Regions from separate parts of the Pseudomonas sp. Marseille-Q1929 genome, predicted to be linked through region 1. Evidence: predicted binding sites of a transcription regulator. Region 1 holds the regulator's gene; the other holds the start of a gene.
What was found. The regulator sigma-54, encoded in region 1, starts transcription at its own class of promoters, with help from an activator protein. The targets are predictions, from matches to a motif close to ANTGGCATNNANNTTGCTNT.

Region 1 (6,044 bases):
GAACACGCCTACTATCTGCGGTATCAGAACCGTCGCCCGGAATACATCAACGCCTTCTACAGTGTTATCAACTGGCCGGAAGTCGCTGCGCGCTATCAGGCCGCCTTGGCCTGACATTGACCACCATAACAAGATCTAAGGCCGACTATGGGCACTGAAACACTGGCGATCAGCAGCGGGCGAATGTTTCGTTATGCGTTTGGCTCGCTGCTGCTATTGGCAGGTACTGCATTGCTGGTAGCCCACGGGCTGGACTGGCTGAACCTGGAGCCGCGCATCCTGCGCGCTCTGCAAGGTGGATCGATTTGCGCGCTGGGCACGGCGCTTGGCGCGGTGCCCGTCCTGGTCATTCGACGAATGCCGGTAGCGCTGAGCGACACATTGCTGGGGTTTGGTGCCGGGGTGATGCTGGCGGCGACAGCCTTTTCGCTGATCGTGCCGGGGATCGCTGCTGCTGAAAGCCTGGGGCTCACGCCCTGGGGCGCCAGTGGGTTGATCAGCTTCGGCATCATGCTGGGCGCGTTCGGGCTGTATCTGGTTGATCGCAAGGTCTCCGGGGCGAGCCCGGAAATGTTGGTGGGAACACCGGATCACCCGGTGATACCGCCGCGTATCTGGCTGTTCGTGTTTGCCATCATTGCCCATAACATTCCGGAAGGCATGGCGGTGGGGGTTTCGGCAGGCGGCGGTATGCCGGATGCAGATAGCCTGGCCATGGGCATCGCCTTGCAGGATGTGCCCGAAGGCCTGGTGATTGCCTTGGTATTGGCCGGGGCAGGGATGTCGCGGGTCAAGGCGTTCCTGATCGGTGCGGCTTCAGGTTTGGTCGAACCGGTATTTGCCGTGCTGTGTGCCTGGTTGGTGAGTTTGGCAGAGGTGCTGTTGCCGCTCGGTCTGGCGTTGGCGGCCGGGGCGATGTTGCTGGTGGTGACGCACGAAGTGATCCCCGAATCGCGGCGCAACGGTCACGAAAAGCTTGCCAGCCTGGGGTTGTGTATCGGTTTTTGCTTGATGATGGTGATGGATACCGCATTGGGCTGAAGTCGTTGCGACTTCACGCCCGCCTCAAAGGGTGAGTTTACTCACCCTCATCAAAGAAGTTGTTGATCAGCGCCACCAAGGCGTCCATCGCTTCCTGCTCTTGCTCGCCCTCTGTCTTGAGGTGAATCCTGGTGCCCTTGCCGGCGGCCAGCATCATCATGGCCATGATGCTTTTGCCATCGACCATGGATTCCGGGGTGCGCCCCGCACGGATTTGGCAAGGGAACTGCCCGGCAACGCCGACGAACTTCGCGGAAGCCCGGGCATGCAAGCCCAGCTTGTTGATGATTTCAATTTCCAGAGCGGGCATCGCGGGGGTGATCCTTTCAGCTAAGGTCGCGGTGGCGAACCTGGACGTTCTTGAGGGTTTGTTGCAGCACCTGGCCCAGGCGTTCGGTCAGGTAGACCGAGCGGTGGTGGCCGCCGGTGCAGCCAATGGCGATGGTGACATAGGCCCGGTTGCTTGCAGCAAAGCGCGGCAGCCATTTGAGCAGGTAGCTGGAGATATCCTGGAACATTTCTTCGACATCCGGCTGCGCTGCCAGGTAATCGGCCACGGGCTGGTCTAGCCCGGACTGCTCACGCAGCTCGGGTTTCCAATAGGGATTCGGCAGGCAGCGCACATCGAACACCAGGTCGGCATCCACCGGCATGCCACGCTTGAAGCCAAACGACTCGACCAGGAACGCAGTACCAGGCTCCGGCTGGTTCAGCAGGCGCAGCTTGATGGCGTCGCGCAGCTGGTACAGGTTGAGGCTGGTGGTGTTTATTTTCAGGTCGGCGAGGTCGATGATCGGCCCCAGTAATTTGGTTTCGTCCTCGATGGCTTCGGCCAGGGAACGATGCGGGCTGCTGAGGGGATGGCGTCGACGGGTTTCGGAAAAGCGCTTGAGCAGCGTCTCTTCGTCGGCGTCCAGGTACAGCACATCACAATGAATGTGCTTGGCGCGAACTTCCTCAAGCAGTTGCGGGAACCGCTCAAGGTGGCTGGGCAGGTTGCGGGCATCGATCGAAACGGCCACCAGGGGTTGCGCCAGTTCGGTGTGGATCAGCGCCCGCTCCGCCAACTCCGGCAGCAAGCCGGCGGGCAGGTTGTCGATGCAATAGAAGCCGTTGTCCTCAAGAACGTTGAGGGCGGTGCTTTTACCCGAGCCGGAGCGGCCGCTGACGATGATCAAACGCATGATTACTGCCCGTTCTGTTCATCCAGGACAACCTGGTACAGCGCCTCGTTGCTGCTGGCGCTGCGCAGTTTGTCGCGTACTTCCTTGCGGTCGAGCATGCTGGCGATCTGACGGAGCAGTTCCAGGTGAGCATCGGTGGCGGCTTGCGGGACCAGCAGAACGAACAGCAGGTCAACCGGTGCGCCGTCGATGGCGTCGAAATCGATGGGAGCGTCCAGGTGCAGCAGGGCGCTGACAGGTGCCTCACAGCTTTTGAGGCGGCAATGGGGAATGGCGATGCCGTTGCCAAAACCGGTGGAACCGAGTTTTTCACGGGCAATCAGAGCCTCGTACACATCTTGCATCTCCAGGTCAGGCACTTCGCGGCTGATCAGGTTGGCAATTTGTTCGAGGGCTTTCTTTTTACTGCCGCCCGGCGCGTTCACGAGGGAACGGCCGGGGGTCAGGATGGTTTCAAGTCGAATCATGGGTGGGGAGTGTTAGCGGCCAGTGCCCTGGAGAAGGCTCTGCTGCTTTTCCTTATGCTTTTTGATTTGGCGATCCAGCTTGTCGGTCAGGTCGTCAATGGCGGCATACATATCTGAATGCTCGGCATTGGCGACTACTTCCCCGCCGGGTATACGCAAGGTGGCTTCGATTTTCTGCTTCAGCTTTTCGACAGTCATGATGACTTGCACGTTGGTGATCTTGTCGAAATGCCCCTCAATTCTTTTGAGTTTTTCGCCGATATAGGCGCGCAGCGGTTCGGTCACTTCCAGTTGGTGTCCACTGATGTTGACTTGCATACAGCTTCTCCTTCGTTGCCAGTGCATAAAGCGGTGGGCAGGAATACCCACCACTGGAACGCTGTGGCCCGCCCGTCACATCAAACGCTTACGCTCGCTGGAAGGCGCGATCCCGAGGGACTCGCGGTACTTGGCGACGGTTCGACGGGCGACCTGAATGCCTTGTGCCTCCAGTAAACCAGCGATCTTACTGTCACTCAATGGCTTTTTCTGATTTTCCGCGGCAACCAGTTTTTTGATGATCGCGCGGATCGCCGTGGACGAGCATTCGCCGCCTTCGGAGGTGCTGACGTGGCTGGAGAAAAAGTATTTCAGCTCATAAATACCCCGTGGGGTATGCATGAATTTTTGCGTGGTCACCCGTGAAATCGTCGACTCGTGCATGCCGACCGCCTCGGCGATGTCGTGCAGCACCAACGGTTTCATCGCTTCGTCGCCGTATTCCAGGAAGCCGCGCTGGTGCTCGACGATCTGGGTCGCGACCTTCATCAGGGTTTCGTTGCGGCTCTGCAGGCTCTTGATGAACCAGCGGGCCTCCTGCAACTGGTTGCGCATGAAGGTGTTGTCGGCGCTGGTGTCGGCACGGCGCACAAAGCCCGCGTATTGCGGGTTGACCCGCAGGCGTGGCACCGATTCCTGATTCAGCTCCACCAACCAGCGCTCGTTGTCCTTGCGCACGATCACGTCAGGGACCACATATTCGGCTTCGCTGGACTCGATCTGCGAGCCTGGGCGCGGGTTGAGGCTCTGCACCAGTTCGATGACCTGGCGCAGGTCGTCTTCCTTGAGCTTCATGCGGCGCATCAGCTGGCTGTAGTCACGGCTGCCCAGCAGGTCGATGTAATCCGTGACCAGGCGTTGGGCTTCAGCGAGCCAAGGGGTCTTGGCGGGCAGTTGGCGCAATTGCAGCAGCAGGCATTCGCTGAGGGTGCGGGCGCCGATACCGGCGGGCTCGAACTGTTGGATGCGGTGCAGGACGGCTTCGATCTCGTCCAGTTCGATGTCCAGCTCCGGGTCGAACGCTTCGAGGATCTCCTCTAGCGTCTCGTCCAGGTAGCCCTGGTTGTTGATGCAGTCGATCAGGGTCACGGCGATCAGGCGATCGGTGTCCGACATCGGCGCGAGGTTCAGTTGCCACAGCAGATGGCTCTGCAGGCTCTCGCCAGCGGAGGTGCGGGTGGTGAAGTCCCACTCGTCGTCATCGTTGCTGGGCAGGCTGCTGGCGCTGGTCTGGTAGACGTCTTCCCAGGCGGTGTCCACGGGAAGCTCGTTGGGAATGCGTTCGTTCCATTCGCCTTCTTCCAGGTTATCCACCGTTGGGGCGGTTTCCTGGTAGGAAGGTTCTTGCACGTCGGAGTTGGGTTTTTGCTCGATGTTGTCGGCCAGCGGGTCTGCGTTATCGAAGTCGTCGCCTTCTTCCTGGCGTTCGAGCATCGGATTGGACTCCAGGGCCTCCTGGATTTCCTGTTGCAGGTCCAGGGTCGACAATTGGAGCAGGCGGATGGCCTGTTGCAGCTGCGGTGTCATCGTCAGCTGCTGGCCCATTCTCAGGACTAGCGATGGTTTCATGGCAGGGGCTTAACACCTTATTCGCCGGCGCAATGCGCCATCCACGACAGGGCGCGTGAGCGCCAAACATAAGCAAATTATATGCCTGATATCGCGGGCTTTGCCTAGAGCGCGGTAACAATAAAAATCCGGAGGTTCCTATTGACTCCCGCGCACCTTGGCAAACAGGCCGTGACACCACGGTGTTTACAGGCGGAACTCGTGACCCAGGTACACTTCCTTCACCAGTTCGTTGGCCAGGATAGTGGCTGAATCGCCTTCGGCGATCAGTTGGCCATCGTTGACGATATACGCGGTCTCGCAGATATCGAGGGTTTCACGCACGTTGTGGTCGGTGATCAGTACGCCGATGCCCTTCGCCTTGAGGTGATGGATGATCTGCTTGATATCGCCGACCGAGATCGGGTCGACACCAGCAAACGGTTCATCCAGCAAGATGAACTTCGGCGCGGTAGCCAGGGCACGGGCGATTTCCACACGACGACGCTCACCACCCGACAAGCTCATGCCGAGGTTGTCGCGGATGTGGTTGATGTGGAACTCCTGCAGCAGGCTTTCCAGCTCCTTGCGACGGCCGTCACGGTCGAGTTCCTTGCGGGTCTCGAGAATCGCCATGATGTTGTCGGCTACCGACAGTTTGCGGAAGATCGACGCCTCCTGCGGAAGATAGCCGATACCGGCGCGTGCACGACCGTGCATGGGCTGGTGGCTCACATCCAGGTCGTCGATCAGCACGCGACCCTGATCCGCCTGGACCAGGCCGACGATCATATAGAAGCAGGTCGTCTTGCCGGCGCCGTTGGGGCCGAGCAAGCCGACGATCTGGCCGCTGTCGATCGACAGGCTGACGTCACGCACGACCTGCCGGCTTTTATAGGCCTTGGCCAGATGCTGGGCTTTCAGGGTTGCCATTACTCGGCCTTCTTCTTCGGCTGGATAACCATGTCGATACGCGGACGTGGTGCGGTCACCTTGGAGCCATTGGCGCGGCCGGCGTTGGCGATCTGCTTCACGGTGTCGTAGGTGATTTTCTCGCCTTCCGTGGAGTTGCCGTCCGGGCTGAGCACCTTGGCTTGGTCGATCAGGACAATGCGGTTCTGCTGGGCGTGGTACTGGATGGTCTTGCCGTAGCCCTTCATCGGGCCGGTGTCGGTAGGCGACTGCTTCTGTTCGAAGTAAGCCAGGTTGCCCACCGAGGTCACCACATCAATGTCGCCATTGGGGGTACGGGTCAGGGTCACCGTGTTGCCGGTGATCTTCATCGAGCCTTGGGTGATGATTACGCCGCCGGTGTAGGTGGCGACGCCTTGCTTGTCGTCCAGTTGCGCATCGTCAGCCGAAATGTGGATCGGTTGCTGGCTATCGTTCGGCAGAGCCCAGGCGCTCACGCTTCCCAGTGCTGCGCCCAGACTGAGCAAAATAGGGAGAGTTTTAACGAGCCTCATACTGTCCTCTTACGTTCGAT
Region 2 (6,044 bases), on a different contig from region 1:
GCTCACTCAGTGGCGGCAACAAGCCGGGCAGGCGGCTGGCGAGCAAGGTCTTGCCCGTTCCGGGAGGCCCGCTGAACAGCAGGTTGTGTGCACCCGCTGCCGCAATCAACAGCGCGCGCTTGGCCGCGAGTTGGCCCTGCACTTCGCTCAAGTCCGGGTAGGGCTTGTTCAAGTACAGCAAGCCATCGGACTTGTAAGGCTCAATCGGCTGGTGCCCGTTCAGGTGCGCCACGACCTGCAACAGGTGATCCACCGCAATCACCTTCAAGCCTGACGCCAGGCACGCTTCCTCGGCATTCGCCCTGGGCACTATCACGGTGCGCCCGGCCTTGCGTGCCGCCAATGCTGCTGGCAATACACCCTTCACCGCACGTACCGCGCCGGACAGCGCCAGTTCGCCCAGGCATTCCACCTCATCAAGCATCAGCGCCGGCACCTGCACACTGGCGGCCAGGATGCCCAGGGCAATCGCCAAGTCAAAACGCCCGCCGTCCTTGGGCAGGTCAGCGGGCGCGAGGTTGAGGGTGATACGGCGGGCAGGGTATTGCAGCGCGCTATTGAGGATGGCGCTGCGTACGCGGTCCTTGCTTTCCTTGACGGCGGTTTCGGGCAGGCCCACCAGGGTGAGCGACGGCAAACCATTGGCCATATGCACTTCGACGGTGACCGCCGGGGCTTCGACGCCGACCTGGGCGCGGCTGTGGACGATGGCGAGGGACATGATCGTTCCTTGAAATGGAGAGGCCGCTTCCTGCGGGTTTTTCAAGGGTAGACGAGGTGGGGAAGAGCGAGGCGGGGGAGGTTTTACAGAACGTATCCAGAGAGCAACACAGAACAAATGTGGGAGCTGGCTTGCCTGCGATAGCGGTGTATCAGATACACCGCTATCGCAGGCAAGCCAGCTCCCACAGGGATCGCGTTTATTCAGCAGGTGGCGGGGTCAATCGCGCTTCCAGTTCGGCGACTTTCGCTTCCAGGCTCTCAAGCCGCGCACGGGTGCGGGCCAGCACAACCATCTGGCTGTCAAACTCTTCCCGGCTCACCAGGTCGAGCTTGCTGAAGCCGCTTTGCAGCAGCGCCTTGAACTGGCTTTCGATTTCGTTGCGGGGCAGCGGGGTTTCGCCGCTGAACAGGCGAGAGGCGTGGCCGCTCAGGGCGTCGAGGAGGTCTTTGGGCGCGAGCATGGGAAATATTCCGAGAAACTGTTGGCCGGCAGTGTATCACGCGGCGTCTATAGTCTTTTTTAGCGCCGCCAGCGCACGCTTTTCGCGCAACGTGCCGTACAGCGACGCACTGTTTTTGTGCGCATTGCCGTCGCCAAAACACCCCGCAGCTGGGCAAACGTGGGCAAAGGACTGATTTCAGTGATTTTTACGGAGCTGGCAAGGTTTCTGCTTAGACGATCATGACCCATGCACTGATGCAGTCGCTGTGACGAATGCAGTGCGCCGACGGATCAGGGGTACAGGTTTCGTCACCAGTGGATCGCTGGCGTCACAAAGGCAATTGCCTTCGCGACGACGCGTTACAAAGCCAGGCACTGCGCTTAGACTTGAGACGGGTTTGTTTTCCTGGGGCAAGTCCACCAATTCGGGAGAGAGTTTTCATGAAGCTAGTCACTGCCATCATCAAGCCGTTCAAGTTGGACGATGTACGCGAGTCGTTGTCCGAGATCGGCGTGCAGGGCATTACCGTCACTGAGGTCAAAGGCTTCGGTCGGCAGAAGGGTCACACCGAGCTGTATCGCGGCGCGGAATACGTGGTCGATTTCCTGCCGAAGGTGAAGATTGATGTCGCCATTGACGACAAGGATCTTGACCGGGTTATCGAGGCGATAACCAAGGCGGCCAACACCGGCAAGATCGGTGACGGCAAGATCTTCGTGGTCAATCTGGAACAGGCTATTCGCATCCGTACCGGCGAAACCGATACCGACGCAATCTAAGCCGCCAAACCCCAACGCCCCAGGAGAAAACAATATGACTCTGCGTAAATTCGCAGGGCTCGGAGCCCTGTTGTCCATCGTAATGCCAAGCCTGGCCATGGCGGCAGACGAAGTGGCTGCTCCAGTCCTCAACTCCGGCGACACCGCCTGGATGCTGACCGCCACCGCACTGGTGCTGTTCATGACCATCCCTGGCCTGGCGCTGTTCTACGGCGGCATGGTCCGCTCCAAGAATATTCTGTCGGTGATGATGCAGTGCTTCGCCATCACTGGCCTGATCAGCATCCTGTGGGTTGTCTACGGCTATAGCATCGCGTTCGATACCACCGGTATGGAACAGGGCGTGGTCAACTTCAACTCCTTCTTCGGCGGCATGGGCAAGGCGTTCCTGGCGGGCGTGACCCCGGCCAGCATCACCGGGCCTGCGGCGTTGTTCCCGGAAGCGGTGTTCATCACCTTCCAGATGACCTTCGCCATCATCACTCCGGCACTGATCGTCGGTGCGTTCGCCGAGCGCATGAAGTTCTCCGCGATGCTGATCTTCATGGCTATCTGGTTCACCCTGGTCTATGCGCCGATTGCGCACATGGTCTGGAGCGGCAACGGTGGCCTGATGTGGGACTGGGGCGTGCTGGACTTCGCCGGCGGCACCGTGGTGCACATCAACGCCGGTGTGGCTGGCCTGGTGGCGTGCATCGTGCTCGGCAAGCGTAAAGGCTTCCCGACCACCCCGATGGCGCCGCACAACCTCGGTTACACCCTGATCGGTGCAGCCATGCTGTGGATCGGCTGGTTCGGCTTCAACGCCGGTTCCGCCGCTGCGGCCAACGGCACTGCTGGCATGGCGATGCTGGTTACCCAGATCGCTACCGCTGCGGCGGCGCTGGGCTGGATGTTCGCCGAGTGGATCACCCACGGTAAGCCAAGCGCACTGGGCATTGCCTCGGGCGTGGTAGCCGGCCTGGTGGCAATCACTCCGGCCGCTGGCACCGTTGGCCCGATGGGCGCCCTGGTGATCGGCCTGGTGGCCGGTGTGATCTGCTTCTTCTGCGCCACCAGCCTCAAGCGCAAGCTGGGCTACGACGACTCCCTGGACGCATTCGGCGTGCACGGTATCGGCGGTATCGTCGGTGCGATCCTGACCGGTGTATTCGCCGCTCCGGCCCTGGGTGGCTTCGGCACCGTGACTGACGTGGCTGCACAGGTCTGGATCCAGTGCAAAGGCGTCGGCTTCACTGTGATCTACACGGCGATCGTGACCTACGTCATCCTCAAGGTGCTGGACATGGTCATGGGCCTGCGGGTCACCGAAGAGGAAGAGGCTGTCGGCCTCGACCTGGCGCAACACAACGAACGCGGCTACAACTTGTAAGTACGCGGAAAAAAGATGCCCGGCTTGCCGGGCATTTTTTTGTCTGGTGTTTGTGAGAGAGAGCACACGGCGCGTCCCTGCATGCGAATGTCTTACAGGCATGTAGGCGTATTCGGCACTTTGTTTTTTCCCAGAGCGCGCTAGAATGCGCGCCGATGGGCGCAAAACTGTATTTATCTGGGCGAGCAGCGTGATCATGGCGCTGCTTGTGAAGTCCTCGCCACCGCTTACGGTGATGGGGCATAAGCCACTGGTTATCCAGTGGATGTTGATTTTTTTCCGGCGGCCTCGACAGAGGATGAAGCTGGGCTATAACTAATCTGCTTTTCGCAAGTCATGAGGTAGAACATGAGCGACGATGATCTGGAAAACGACGACCTCGAAGTAGGTGATGACGACGAGACCGATGAAGGTCTTGACGCAGCAGCCGTTGACGACGGTGCCGATGAAGCCGAGGACAGTGGCGACGGCGACGCAGCACCCAAAGCCAAAGGCAAGGCCAAGGCCGCTGTTTCGGTAGACGAACTGCCGAGCGTTGAAGCCAAGAACAAAGAGCGCGATGCGTTGGCCCGTGCGATGGAAGAATTCCTCGCTAAAGGCGGCAAAGTGCAGGAAGTCGAGGCCAACGTGGTGGCTGATCCACCGAAGAAGCCGGATAACAAGTACGGCAGCCGACCTATCTGAGGTCAGCCACCTGCTTGTAAGAAAAAGCCCGCCGTCGCTGCGGGCTTTTTCATGCCTGGAACAAACTCATCAGGGCACAGCAATACCCTGTGGGAGCTGGCTTGCCTGCGATGGCGGTCTGTCAGTTAGCCCTGTGGTGCCTGGCCCACCGCTATCGCAGGCAAGCCAGCTCCCACATTGGGCCCGGTGTTAATTCCAGCTTTTGAGGAGCGCTGGAAGTTCAGCCAAGTTGCGAATCTGTGCATCAGGGTTTTTTTCCCCATCCCACACCTTACCCGTCGGGTTAAACCACACCGCCCGCAGCCCCGCCTGTTGCGCCCCGGCAATATCATCCCCCGGATGATCGCCAATATGCACCGCCGCACTGGCCTCCACGCCACCGCGCTTCATCGCCTCCTGGAACAATCGCGCATCCGGCTTGGCAATGCCGATATCTTCGGCGCGCAGGGCAAAATGGAAGTAATCGGCCAGCCCGACGCGCTGCACATCGGCATTGCCATTGGTGATCACCCCCAACAGGAAGTGCTGGCGCAGCGCTTGCAACATCGGCTCGGCTTCAGGGAATGGGGTGAGCTGATGGCGCGCATGGATGAACGCTTCAAAGCACACATCGGCCATTTGCGTGGCCTCGGGCTGTGGATAACCGGCTTCTTCAAACGCGTGGGTCAACACCCGCTGGCGCAGGATGCTGATGCGGTGTTTCAGCTCGGGATCGCGCGCCAGCACCTGCTGGCGCAGGTTGGCGAAATGCGCTAGCGGCAACTCGCCGACCTTGGGTGCATGGGTGGCCAGCCATTCGCGCATCGATGCTTCGGCGTTGATGATGACGGGTACGTTGTCCCAGAGTGTGTCGTCCAGGTCGAAGGTGATCAGCTTGATACTCATGAGTCGCCGCCCTTGATGCGTTTGGCCCGTGGATGGGCGCTGTCGTACACCGTTGCCAGGTGTTGGAAATCCAGATGGGTATAGATCTGCGTGGTCTTGATGTCGGCGTGGCCGAGCAGTTCCTGCACGGCGCGCAGGTCCTGGGACGACTCCAGCATGTGGCTGGCAAACGAGTGCCGCAGCATGTGCGGGTGCAGGTTCTGCCCCAGCTCGCGCTCGCCAGCGGCCTTGACGCGCAACTGGATGGCGCGCGGCCCCAGGCGCCGGCCCTGCTGGCTGACAAACACCGCATCGTCGGCCGGGTTGGTCAGCAGACGCAGCGGCAGCCACAGCTGCAAGGCTTCTCGGGCTTTGCGGCCCACCGGCAACACGCGGGTCTTGCTGCCCTTGCCGAGTACCTGCACCAGGCCGTCCGCCAGGTCCAGTTGATCCAGGTTCAGGCCGGTCAGCTCCGACAGGCGCAGGCCCGAGGAATAGAACAGCTCCAGGATCGCCTGGTCACGATGGGCGAGGAAGTCATCTTCGACCGCACCATCCAGCAGTTGCAGGGCGCGGTCGGTGTCGAGGGTCTTGGGCAGGCGCCGTTCGCCCTTGGGCGGCGACAGGCCGTTGGCCGGGTCGTGGTCACACAAGCCTTCACGATTGAGGTAGTGATAGAGGCCGCGCACCGCCGACAGCAGGCGCGACAGGCTGGGAGACGATTGGCCGGCCTGGTGCAGGCGTGCGACCAGGCTGCGCAGGCTCTGGATATCCAGGGCTTTCCAGCTGCTGATCTGTTGTTTTTCGCAGAACGCCAGGACCTTGTTCAAGTCCCGCCGGTAGGCTTCCAGCGTATGGGGCGACACCTGGCGCTCGTTGCGCAGGTGAGCGCAATAAGCGTCCAGTTGCCGTTCCATGGCTAGCGCACCGCGCGCAGGGCGGTGGTGAAACGTGGCAGGACGCGGCCCAGCACTTCGGCGATGTAGGTCAGGAACAACGTGCCCACCGAGCTTTTGTAGTGCGCCGGATCACGGCTGGCGATGGCCAGCACGCCATGCAGGCCTTGATGGCTGAGGGCGACCACGGCGGTGGAGCCGATCTGCTGGCGCTGTTCGGCACCGAAGAGGAAGTCCAGCTCATGCTCGCGCAAGGTGCCGCTGATGGTCTTGCCTTCGGACA

Region 2: the regulator sigma-54 is predicted to act here: its motif matches at 1,379-1,398, upstream of glnK (P-II family nitrogen regulator).

Annotation. Positions count from the first base shown of each region.
Region 1 covers NZ_JAFLWU010000001.1:523,479-529,522, reverse strand. The annotation lists gene J1G37_RS02435 (superoxide dismutase) at 1-114, shown strand, start outside; gene J1G37_RS02430 (ZIP family metal transporter) at 148-1,041, shown strand; gene J1G37_RS02425 (HPr family phosphocarrier protein) at 1,079-1,351, opposite strand; gene rapZ (RNase adapter RapZ) at 1,368-2,225, opposite strand; gene ptsN (PTS IIA-like nitrogen regulatory protein PtsN) at 2,228-2,692, opposite strand; gene raiA (ribosome-associated translation inhibitor RaiA) at 2,705-3,010, opposite strand; gene J1G37_RS02405 (RNA polymerase factor sigma-54) at 3,086-4,579, opposite strand; gene lptB (LPS export ABC transporter ATP-binding protein) at 4,766-5,491, opposite strand; gene lptA (lipopolysaccharide transport periplasmic protein LptA) at 5,491-6,024, opposite strand; gene lptC (LPS export ABC transporter periplasmic protein LptC) at 6,011-6,044, opposite strand, start outside.
Region 2 covers NZ_JAFLWU010000002.1:269,544-275,587, forward strand. The annotation lists partial or broken gene J1G37_RS04640 (YifB family Mg chelatase-like AAA ATPase) at 1-721, opposite strand, end outside; gene J1G37_RS04645 (accessory factor UbiK family protein) at 921-1,184, opposite strand; gene glnK (P-II family nitrogen regulator) at 1,607-1,945, shown strand; gene J1G37_RS04655 (ammonium transporter) at 1,980-3,317, shown strand; gene sutA (transcriptional regulator SutA) at 3,666-4,001, shown strand; gene J1G37_RS04665 (HAD-IA family hydrolase) at 4,191-4,886, opposite strand; gene xerC (tyrosine recombinase XerC) at 4,883-5,782, opposite strand; gene J1G37_RS04675 (DUF484 family protein) at 5,785-6,044, opposite strand, start outside.